One region of the Virgibacillus proomii genome, then DNA from elsewhere that is predicted to be linked to it. Evidence: riboswitches for the same ligand, from Rfam matches in the RefSeq annotation. Region 1 holds a riboswitch; the other holds the start of a gene.
What was found. A riboswitch is a leader RNA that binds a small molecule or an ion and turns the genes downstream of it on or off. The one in region 1 is predicted to bind thiamine pyrophosphate.
Positions count from the first base shown of each region.

Region 2: another riboswitch for thiamine pyrophosphate. It lies ahead of BN1066_RS13920 (ABC transporter substrate-binding protein); the one in region 1 lies ahead of thiT (energy-coupled thiamine transporter ThiT).

Region 1 covers NZ_FUFN01000010.1:643,697-649,021, forward strand. Annotated here, with positions in the region: gene BN1066_RS10920 (ABC transporter permease) at 1-813, shown strand, start outside; partial or broken gene BN1066_RS10930 (dTDP-glucose 4,6-dehydratase) at 1,135-1,949, shown strand; TPP riboswitch at 2,243-2,344, shown strand; gene thiT (energy-coupled thiamine transporter ThiT) at 2,509-3,105, shown strand; gene rhaM (L-rhamnose mutarotase) at 4,098-4,412, shown strand; gene BN1066_RS10945 (MFS transporter) at 4,442-5,325, shown strand, end outside.
Region 2 covers NZ_FUFN01000010.1:1,370,619-1,375,943, reverse strand. Annotated here, with positions in the region: gene BN1066_RS13935 (ABC transporter ATP-binding protein) at 1-586, opposite strand, end outside; gene BN1066_RS13930 (ABC transporter permease) at 579-1,352, opposite strand; gene BN1066_RS13925 (thiamine-binding protein) at 1,352-1,642, opposite strand; gene BN1066_RS13920 (ABC transporter substrate-binding protein) at 1,676-2,674, opposite strand; TPP riboswitch at 2,841-2,951, opposite strand; gene eno (phosphopyruvate hydratase) at 4,335-5,325, opposite strand, start outside.

The DNA of each region.
Region 1 (5,325 bases):
TCTCAATATACATCTAAATTATCCATGGGACAAGTGTCTAATAAAGTTGCAATTACAGTACTGCAAAGCTCAGTATTTAAAATTGAACAAATGCATAGGGTAAAAGTTGATCCATCCGAAGAGATCAATTTTATCAAAGAAAAAAGTGAGGAGTATGTCAACAACCCACCAATAACAGTTAATGTAGAAAATGCGGAATTGGATAAAGGAGTGCGAAAGGCTACACCTTTTGAATCCAACGTACCTGGATATGCGGTGATGTTTGTATTATTAGGGACCGCAACCGCTGCTACAAGTTTGTTAGATGAGCGTGATCGTGGAACATTACGAAAACTGCAAAGCCTTCCAATATCTAGATTATCCATCTTGAGTGGAAAAATGTTATCCAATTTCTTAACCGCATTATTTCAAATGTTTGTCTTATTCACTGTTGGCCATTTTGCGTTTGGAATGTGGTTAGGTAACTCAATTCTAGGATTAATTATCTTAATAGTTGCCACTGCGTTTGCAGCTACAGGGCTTGCAATGATCATTGCTTCATTATGTAAAACGCGTGCCCAAGCCAATGGAGTATCTTTATTAATCGTCTTATCAATGTCTGTGTTAGGAGGGTCATGGTGGCCTTTATACATTGTACCTGAATGGTTACAGAAAGTGGCTCATGTGACACTAACTGCCTGGCCAATGGGTGGTTTTAATAACTTGCTAATTTACGGAGAAGGGTTGAATTCAATACTTTTACCCGTTACGGTTTTATTTAGTATGGGAGTTGTATTCCTCTTATTGTCTGTTCGACTATTTAGGTTTAACTAAAGGGAACTGGTACCTTTGTGTCAGTAGGATTCTAAAGCAAGTTAATTTATCCAAGAAACAAGGAAGAGAGGGACTAGAGACTATATGAAGTGGGTTAAAAGTGATGAAATCCCAGTGCGTTATGTAGAATGTGATCCTATGGGTGTTGTTCATCACTCCAACTACCTTTCTTGGTTTGAAGTTTTCCTACTCAGCAATTAGACCGAAAAATTCACGATTGTCTAAAGCTAAATTAATCGAAAATGGTTTTACTACCTTACCAACTTGGCAAGAAGCTTTAGCCTATTACCTGAATGAATTAAATCAAGGGGTAAAATAAAAATGATAACGAAGAAAGTGCTAGTGACTGGTGGAGCTGGATTTATAGGTGGTAACTTCGTGCAATTTATGGTAGACAAGTATCCCTACCAGAAATTTCCATATGCACAAATGTATTAGGCACCCAAATCCTTCTAGATGCTGCAAAGGCTGTAGATGTTTCGAAGTTTGTCCATGTCTCTACAGATGAAGTATATGGGGAGTTAGATTTTGATTCAACAAAATTTTTCACAGAGGAAACATCTCTTCAGCCGAATAGTCCATACAGCGCAAGTAAAGCAGCCGCTGATCTATTAGTCCGTTCCTATCATGAAACCTATAAACTATCAATGAATATCACACGCTGTTCCAACAATTATGGACCATATCATTTCCCAGAGAAGTTGGTTCCTTTAACCATTTCGAAAGTACTTAACGATGAAAATGTTCCACTGTATGGCGATGGAAAAAATATTCGTGACTGGTTACATGTCCATGATCATTGCGCAGCCATTGACCTTGTATTACATCAGGGTGCCAATGGGGAGGTTTATAATATAGGTGGTCATAATGAACGAACTAATTTAGAAGTTGTTAGAACGATTATAAAAACTTTAGGTAAATCAGAAGAATTAATTGAGTTTGTAAAAGATCGCCTAGGTCATGATAAACGGTATGCAATTGATCCTTCTAAACTAGAAAAGTTAGGTTGGAAACCTACTTTTACTTTTGACACCGGAATTGTTCATACAGTTCAATGGTACATCGATAATCAGCAGTGGTGGAAACAAATTATAAGTGGGGAGTATCAAAATTATTTTGAGAAACAATACACATGATTGATTAAAGATTTGGTTGCACTAGTTTGTTTTTTTTATCACTGGTCTCTAAAGTAATGTTTCCAGGGTTTTTATGTTTTTTAAAACTAGGATTAGCTATTTGTGTTTATGCACGTTTGATAGTAGATAGCTACAAGTCGAGATTACTTATAAATACCAAGACTTAATCGTTGGCATTTATGTCTGAATTGTCCCTTCTTTTATCTACAAAAATATTTAATAACCTTAATAAAAAAACCTAAAACACTGTTCATAAAGAAGTTTATCTATTATAATGAAAATAAAATATATTTAGAAACCACAAGGGGAGCTTTTTTGCTGAGAGTGAACAACTCTGTTCTGACCCTTTGAACCTGTTAGTTAGTACTAGCGTAGGGATGTGGAAAACGACGATTATGTTTATCCCATAGGTACAGTCTACTTTTATTTTTAATACGTAAAAGTAAGTTGCTTTTGCCATACCATCATGGGATAAATAAAATCTTTCACACATACAACACTTAACGTGTATCACTACGCTCTCCTTGAGGTTTCATATCATGAAAGGGGAGTATTTTTGATGCAAAATTTACGACTATTGGTGATGATTGAGGTAGCTTTTTTTGCAGCATTTGCATTTATTTTAGACATATTGCCTTCTATTAAGATATCACCAGCAATTTCCATTTCTTTTGCAATGGTACCAATTTTTATTCTAGCATTTCGCAGAGGGGTAGTAGCCGGGCTGTTATCCGGTTTCTTATGGGGACTTTTACAAGTAGTATTTGGAGATGCGGTCTATGTAACACCAGTTCAGTTTATGATAGAATATTTTATTGCGTTTGCTTTTGTTGGATTTGGCGGGCTTTTTTACACTGTTATTCAAAAGTCCTTTCAAAATGGGCATAAAAAAGCGGCATTGGCATGGATTGTATTAGCAACTTTGGTAGGCAGTCTCGCTCGCTACTTTTGGCATTTTATAGCTGGTGTTGTTTTTTGGGGAAAGTATGCACCAGATGGTATGTCCCCAGTTATTTATTCCTTAGTAGCAAATGGAACGACCATGTTAGGTGCTTTTGTTTTATGTTCTGTTATACTGGTTGCTGTTTTAGCCAGTGCTCCCAGAATCATTATGGAGAATAGCAGTTCTAGGAATAAATCGGAAAAAGTTTCCTAAATGAAAATACTACTGTTGATTAGCTAAACGTCAAAAGCGAATAATGCGCTAAAATTGTAAAAAATGAAGGATAAGAAACAAACTTAACCTTGATTGACTCCTAGTCTCTCAAGGTTTTTAATTTTATTGTATATTAACTATTTATATTGTTGGATGACAGTGGAAAATACCAAAAGTACAATAATAAATTTTAGATGACAAAAGGAAATTATAGGAACAGTTCGATGCTATATCCGTTTCGCATGGTGAAACTTTTTTTGAAAGTAGTTCGCTTGCTGCTGTTTAGCTAAAGCGATCAAACTACCGTGCTCACCTTCCTACGATAAGCTAACATCGGTTGGAATCTAATGGAAAACCGACTAAAAGTGGGCTTGCCGCTCACAGGCGTCAACACCCCTCTGTTTTAGAAGCATGTTTTCTTTATCCCGAATGTAAGAATCCGTATTTTTCTCATTTCAAAGATTTGCTTATGATTTTTGAGTACTGATGAGAAAAACGGCTCCTAAGTCCCCGATTTGTTCGAGTCGACAGGACAGAGTTGCTACGTAGTGATACACCGCGATTTTTCAAGGAAGAGAAAGCCTCTTGAATAAGTGCCGTGATTTTTCAAGACAGGGAAAAAACTCTTTAAATGAAGTTCTCTTTATCTCGCCAGGTATTCAGTTTGTAAGCCGTTAACCGAGCGTTTTTAGCTTTTGTTTTCCTTCACGAAACGTTGTCGTGTGGATATTATTCGTTATGTCGAATGTGAGAAATTATTTTTATATGCAATGGATATACATAACCAAATAAAAAGGTGGTATAATTCTTGCCCCTCGTTAAAAACCAAAAACAATAAAATCAAACATAAAAACAAATAAACAAATATAAATAAAACTAATATGTGTTGACTTTTTGTTTGTTTAGCATTATGATTAACATGTAAGTAAAATGTAATCGTTCTCATGAGGCGTTCATTTTCTTTTTAAAATATCAAAAAAGGATGATGTTGAATGATTAGAAAAGCTTTTGTCATGACAGTTTATCCTGATAAGCACGAGGAATATATGAATCGTCATCAAGAAATTTGGCCGGAAATGATCCATGAACTTCGGAAACATGGCGCTAAAAATTATTCGATTTTTTTAGAGAAAGAAACGAATAAATTATTTGGTTATGTAGAAATTCAAGATGAAAAATTATGGACCAATATGGCAAAAACAAAAATAAATCAAAAATGGTGGGAATTTATGGCACCAATTATGAAAACGAATTCAGATGATAGTCCAGTAACTGTTCATTTAGAAGAAGTATTCCATATGGATTAGACCCATTTTTTATTTAGGAGGAAAGGCTAATGAGTAAAAGAAGGTTCGCAGCAAAGGAAGTAACAGGCTGGAAAGCTACCATTGCAATTTCCATGGCAAACTATATAGAAGCAGGTTCTATCATTGCCGCTGCTAGTAGTTTAACAATGTGGCAAGCCTATCTTCATATAGATAGTATTGGTGTTGGCTTATTGAGTGCATTAAGCGCGAATGCTTTAGGTGCAGCTTTAGGTGCGTTGATTGGTGGTCCTTTAACTGATAAATATGGAAGAAGACTAATTTTTAGCTATGATTTATTAGTCTATATGATTGGTGTTCTCTTAATTGCAGTTTCCGTAAATTTTCCAATGTTACTTCTCGGAACAATCATTACCGGAATTGCGGTAGGTGCTGGTGTTCCGGTTTCTTGGACATATATAGCTGAAGAATCACCAGAAAATAAGCGGGCTGCGCATGTTGGAACAGCTCAATTAGCATGGTCAATTGGTCCAATGATTACGTTTGCTTTAGCAGTAATATTAGCACCACTAGGATTATTAGGATCGAGAATTATTTTTTTACATCTATTTATAATTGCTGGAATTTCTTTATATATCAGGCGTGGACTACCTGAGTCAAAAATTTGGGAAGAACAGCAAGCTAAGGAGAAGAATGAGAGAGATAAAGGTATTAAGCGGAAAAGTTCTTTTAAAGAATTAATTTCTCTCAAGCCAAATAGACAAGCATTGTTTTTATTATTAGGTATTTACTTATTTTGGAATTTAACCGCTGGTGCAATGGGTTACTTTATGCCTTATATTTATGAAAATGTAGGCGGATTAAGTAACCAACAAGCTAATTTACTTCAAGCATTCTTATGGATGTTTACCGTAATTACTACCTACCTTATTTTTATGAAGTTAGGAGATAAATA
Region 2 (5,325 bases), 730 kb from region 1:
CTAAAAACAGCGCTTCTTCAATATGATGAGTCACAAACAAAATCGAACGCTGATACTGTTCCCATATCGATAACAACCACTTTTGCATTTCCAGTCTTGTCCATTCATCTAGTGCCGAAAATGGTTCATCTAAGCAAATAATTGGCTGTGGGCTAAGCATGCTGCGAAGAAAAGAAACCCGTTGTTTCATCCCACCTGATAATTGATGTGGGTAAGCATACTCATAGCCTGCCAGCCCAGCACGAGCAATCATTTCTAATGCTTGCTCTTCATTCGTTTTACTATCTACAATTTCTTTTCCAAGCATGACATTTTTTAAGACCGTCCGCCAAGGCAGAAGTGAACTAGCCTGTGGCATATAGCTAATAAAGCCGCGTAAACCTGTTATATCTTTATGATTGAGGCGAATGGTACCGGCATCTGGTGTACTAATTCCGCCTATTAGACGAAACAATGTACTTTTCCCGCTTCCAGATGGCCCTAGGATAGCGACAAATTCTCCATCTTGGACGGTAAAGGAAATGTCGGCTAATACTTGATTATCGCCATATGATTTTTGAATCCTTTCAATTTCTAATTTACCCATGGTGATCTCCTTCTTCAATCAGCTTCCAACGAATAACTTTTTGTTCTAAATACGTTAGCAGCAGAAAAAATAACAAACTTAATACGACGATAAATAAAATAGCTACAAATACACGATCTGTCCGAAACGAAGAAGAGGCTAAAGTCATGTAATATCCGATACCTTCACTAGAACCTAGCCACTCTGAAATGACCGTTCCCATCACACTATACGTGGCAGATATTTTTAATCCACTAAATAATGAGGGCAGTGCATATGGCCACTCCAGCTTCAAGAAAATTTGCTGTTTATTTGCACCTGCCATTTGCATATAATGCTTTAATTCCTCACTTGTTTGCCGAAATCCATCAAGAGCAGCAATGGTAATAGGAAAAAAGCAAACTAGTATAATAACAATTATCTTAGGCAATATTCCAAATCCGAACCAAATAACAAGCAATGGTGCCAAGATGATAATTGGAATATTTTGGGAAATAATTAAAATTGGATAAAAGGCCTCGCGCATCCCAGGTATAAGATGGAGACAAACAGCAACCAAAATACCAACACTACTGCCGACTAAAAATCCAACAATCGTTAACTGAATCGTCGAGACTAAATGATGAACATAGTCTGACCAGCCTGTAATCGCTTCTTGTAAAATAATTGATGGTGCAGGAAGTAACCACTCAGGTACATGAAACCAAGAACAGATAAACTCCCAGCTAAGCATGAAAAGGATGAGGACCAAAACCGGCCGCCATCCCTTTAATAATTTCTTCCTCATTAGCGATACTTCTCCGTTAATTTATCCATCGAAGCACCTGTAGGCTGATAAAATATTTTTACTTGTGAAATTACACTTGGGCATCCAAGTTCAGTCATTCGCTCATTCATTTTTTCAATGACAGTTAATAACTCGGATAACTCACCCTCCATTGTCGTTTCCAATGGATTGACTTGATAACGGACTTCAGCTTGATCAATAATTGCAATTGCTTCATCTACATAAGGTATAACATCTTCCCCATTTTTTGTTTTTGGGATAATCTGAATGCTCACAAGGGAATTGGCCATGACGATTCCTCCTTTGAATAGTTAATTTAATATTTATTTAGGTAAAAATTCATTGGTAAATGCTTTTTCACTATCTAATGGTTTATCTAATAATTTATTTTCATACATCCAAGATGCGTAATTATCCCAAACTTCCAGTTGTTGCTCTCCCCATCTCTTTGCATCATCTTGATACTTATCAGCTAGCCATTTTTGACTTGCTTTTACCAGTTCTTCATCAAGATCAGGAACTGCTTCGATTAAAATATTTGCGGCTTCTTCTGGATTGTCAATCGCTAGTTCATATCCTTTTGTTACTGCCGATAAAAATTTTTTAATGGTTTCGGGATCTTTTTTAATCATGTCTTCATTTGTTGCTAAAACAGGCGTGTAATAATCTAGTTTCTCCGAGTAATCTGTGAGGTAAATCATATTTAATTCTTCATTTCGGAGCTCTGCTTCTACTCCTGTCCACCCGTAATAAATCCAAGCGAAATCAATATCTCGATTTACAGCTGTAAAAAAGTCCGTCTCCCCCATATTAACAATATTTACTTTTTCCACATTAGCATCTTCTTGCTTCATTAACGAACTGAGTACCGCTTTTTCTACAGGAGCACCCCATCCTCCATATGTTTTATCTTCGAAGTCTTTTGGCTTCGTAATGTTTTTTTCTTTTAACGAAGCAAACCCGGATGTGTTATGTTGAATGATTGCTGCAATGGAGATGATCGGAATATCTTGAACCCGTGCCTCTGTAATTCCTTCCTGATAACTAACACCAAAATCTGCTTTTCCTGATGCTACTAGCTGGTCTGCTCCTGCTTCTCCAGGCATCTTAATTTCTACATCGAGTCCTTCATCTTTAAAATACCCTTTTTCTTTCGCTACATATAGTCCGGTATGGTTTGTGTTTGGTGTCCAATCCAAAACTACAGATACTTTTTTTAGTTCTTTAGCTTGATCACCTTTTTTCTTCTTCTCTTCTCCATTTGTATTACAGGCTGTAAGTAAAGCAGTGATAAGGGCAAAAATAATGAGTCTCTTCAACATAATTTCCTCCTTGTACAAACATAGCTATGTAAGGTATAAAATCGAAAACGGACGTACACTGGCGACCTGCCTGGTTGCGCTAAACTAAAACGTCGACTCCTTCTTCCTCACGTAAAAAAAGCCTTAGGTGGTTTCGTACACCTAGGGCTTTCGCACATGCAACTATTGCTAATCAAAACATGTTCCCTACGCTGGCTTTACCCAGATCAGGTTCTAAGAGTCTAGTATCTTATGGATACAATCTCAACCAGCAACACTGGTTCCCCTACAACGCTTATGTTTATTTTTTGTTTATCCATTAGTAACTATGCCATATTCATGTCCATTAATCAAGCATTTTCCAAAAGACGACCCGTTTCTAATTCCGCTTTTATATGGGGAATATTTTATCTGTATGCTGCTTAAATTAGACGTTCTCTTTGTTTCTATAAAATTCCATCCTCATGTAAAAGAGGCTATTTCTTTCCTTGTGATGGTAAAAGGATGCAATAGTAAGATTTCTATTAATTTAAAGGAGATAAGCAATTATCAAATTAGTTAACAGAAGAAGAGTTCAGCCTAAAGTTACGAATGGATAATCTAACGGTTGAATAAAGATACTGTATATCGGAAGGTGTAAAATACTCGAGTAAAAAGATGAACGAAAAGAGGGTGAGCTAGAAGAGATCCTCCTTATAATGTATTCATTCAGTAGTCTTTTCCTGCATCCCTTATTGAGAAGTAAAACACAGGCTAAACCTTGACCACGATATGTCGCTGTTGAAGTTTTCCTTGTCCTCCTTTAAAAGTCCTGATGTATTGCTACCGAAGCTTTCCTTCCTTGGAAAATCGTGATGTGGCTATCAAAGCATACTCTGTCTTGAAAAACCTCGCTGTATCGCTATCGAAGCCTACTCTCTCTGTCAACCTAAACGAATCGGGATGTAGCTGCCGTTATCTCCCACTTAGCCTTCTTTGTATTCCCTATAACTCGTGAAGTAAGATTCTTACGCACACCTTACAACAGGATATCTTCCATTACGTATCAGTCACATTTTATTATCATCAGAAGGTACAAAAAACAAATAAATGTTAAACACTGCAAGTAAACCAATTAATATCCATAGAGAAATTAAAAATTGTTCTCCAGGTAAAAGAAAATAGCAAAAGAAGAGTAAAACCAAGAAAATAAGATATCCTACGAAATGTATTTTACGTTTTCTCTTATCTCTCATCTAATCACCTTTTCTTGTATCATCGTTATAACTTAATTCGTGCCTTCCCCAACTAGGATTAAAGATTTGCATCCAATTTTTAGTCTTATTCAAATGAAAAAACCCCCTCATTAAAAATTTAAGTAACCACTAATTGCTATGCTATCACCTATCATAATAAAGATATATATTAACCTGTCGACATTATTCTAGTTTACCCTTAAACAACTTTTATTTATATGTATCCGGCTGTTTCTTCTAGCCCGTTACTTCGAAAAAATCCCCCCTTTGTGGAGTTGCTTTAAGTACGCATAAAGTGTTCCCTTAGAAATGATACAGAACCTTCGAACTTATATTCTTTACCTTACTCGCCTTACATTAGGCATAAAAAAATCCCCGAAGGGAAACAGATTTTTTATCTTTTTAATCTGTCTACCTTAGGGGAGCATATCAAGATTTGTTCTTTATTATTTTGTGTTTAGATTATAGAATGCAGTTTTTCCAGCGTATTCACCCATGCCAGCTAGTTCATCTTCAATACGTAGTAATTGATTGTACTTAGCTACACGGTCTGTACGTGAAGGTGCACCCGTTTTAATTTGGCCTGCATTGGTTGCTACAGCAATATCAGCAATGGTTGCATCCTCTGTTTCACCAGAACGATGAGAAATAACTGCAGTATAGCCTGCACGTTTTGCCATTTCGATTGCTTCAAATGTTTCTGTTAATGTACCGATTTGGTTTACTTTTACTAAAATAGAGTTTCCAATACCTTGTTCAATACCTTTAGATAGTTTAGCTGTATTTGTAACAAACAAGTCGTCTCCAACTAGTTGAACCTTTTTGCCAAGGCGTTCCGTTAGAAGTTTAAATCCTTCCCAGTCATTTTCGTCTAAGCCGTCTTCAATAGAAATGATTGGATATTTATTAATCATATCTTCATACCAGTCAACCATTTCTTCAGCAGTACGAACAACACCTTCGCCTTTCAAATTGTATTTGCCATTTTCATACATTTCAGAAGCAGCGACGTCCATTGCAAGTTTAACTTCTTCTCCTGTTTTATATCCAGCAGCTTCAATTGCTTCTACAATTGTTTGTAATGCCTCTTCGTTAGAGGAAAGGTTTGGTGCAAATCCACCTTCATCACCAACAGCTGTATTGTATCCTTTTGACTTTAATACTTTTTTCAAGGAATGAAAAATTTCTGCTCCGGTACGTAATGCTTCTTTAAATGTTTCTGCTCCTACAGGCATGATCATGAATTCTTGAATATCTACGTTGTTATCTGCATGCTCTCCACCATTTAGAATGTTCATCATTGGAGTAGGCAATGTTTTTGCGTTAAATCCTCCGAGATAGTTATAAAGCGGCATTTCTAAATAACTTGCAGCAGCATGTGCAACAGCCATAGAAACTCCAAGGATAGCATTAGCTCCAAGCTTTCCTTTATTATCT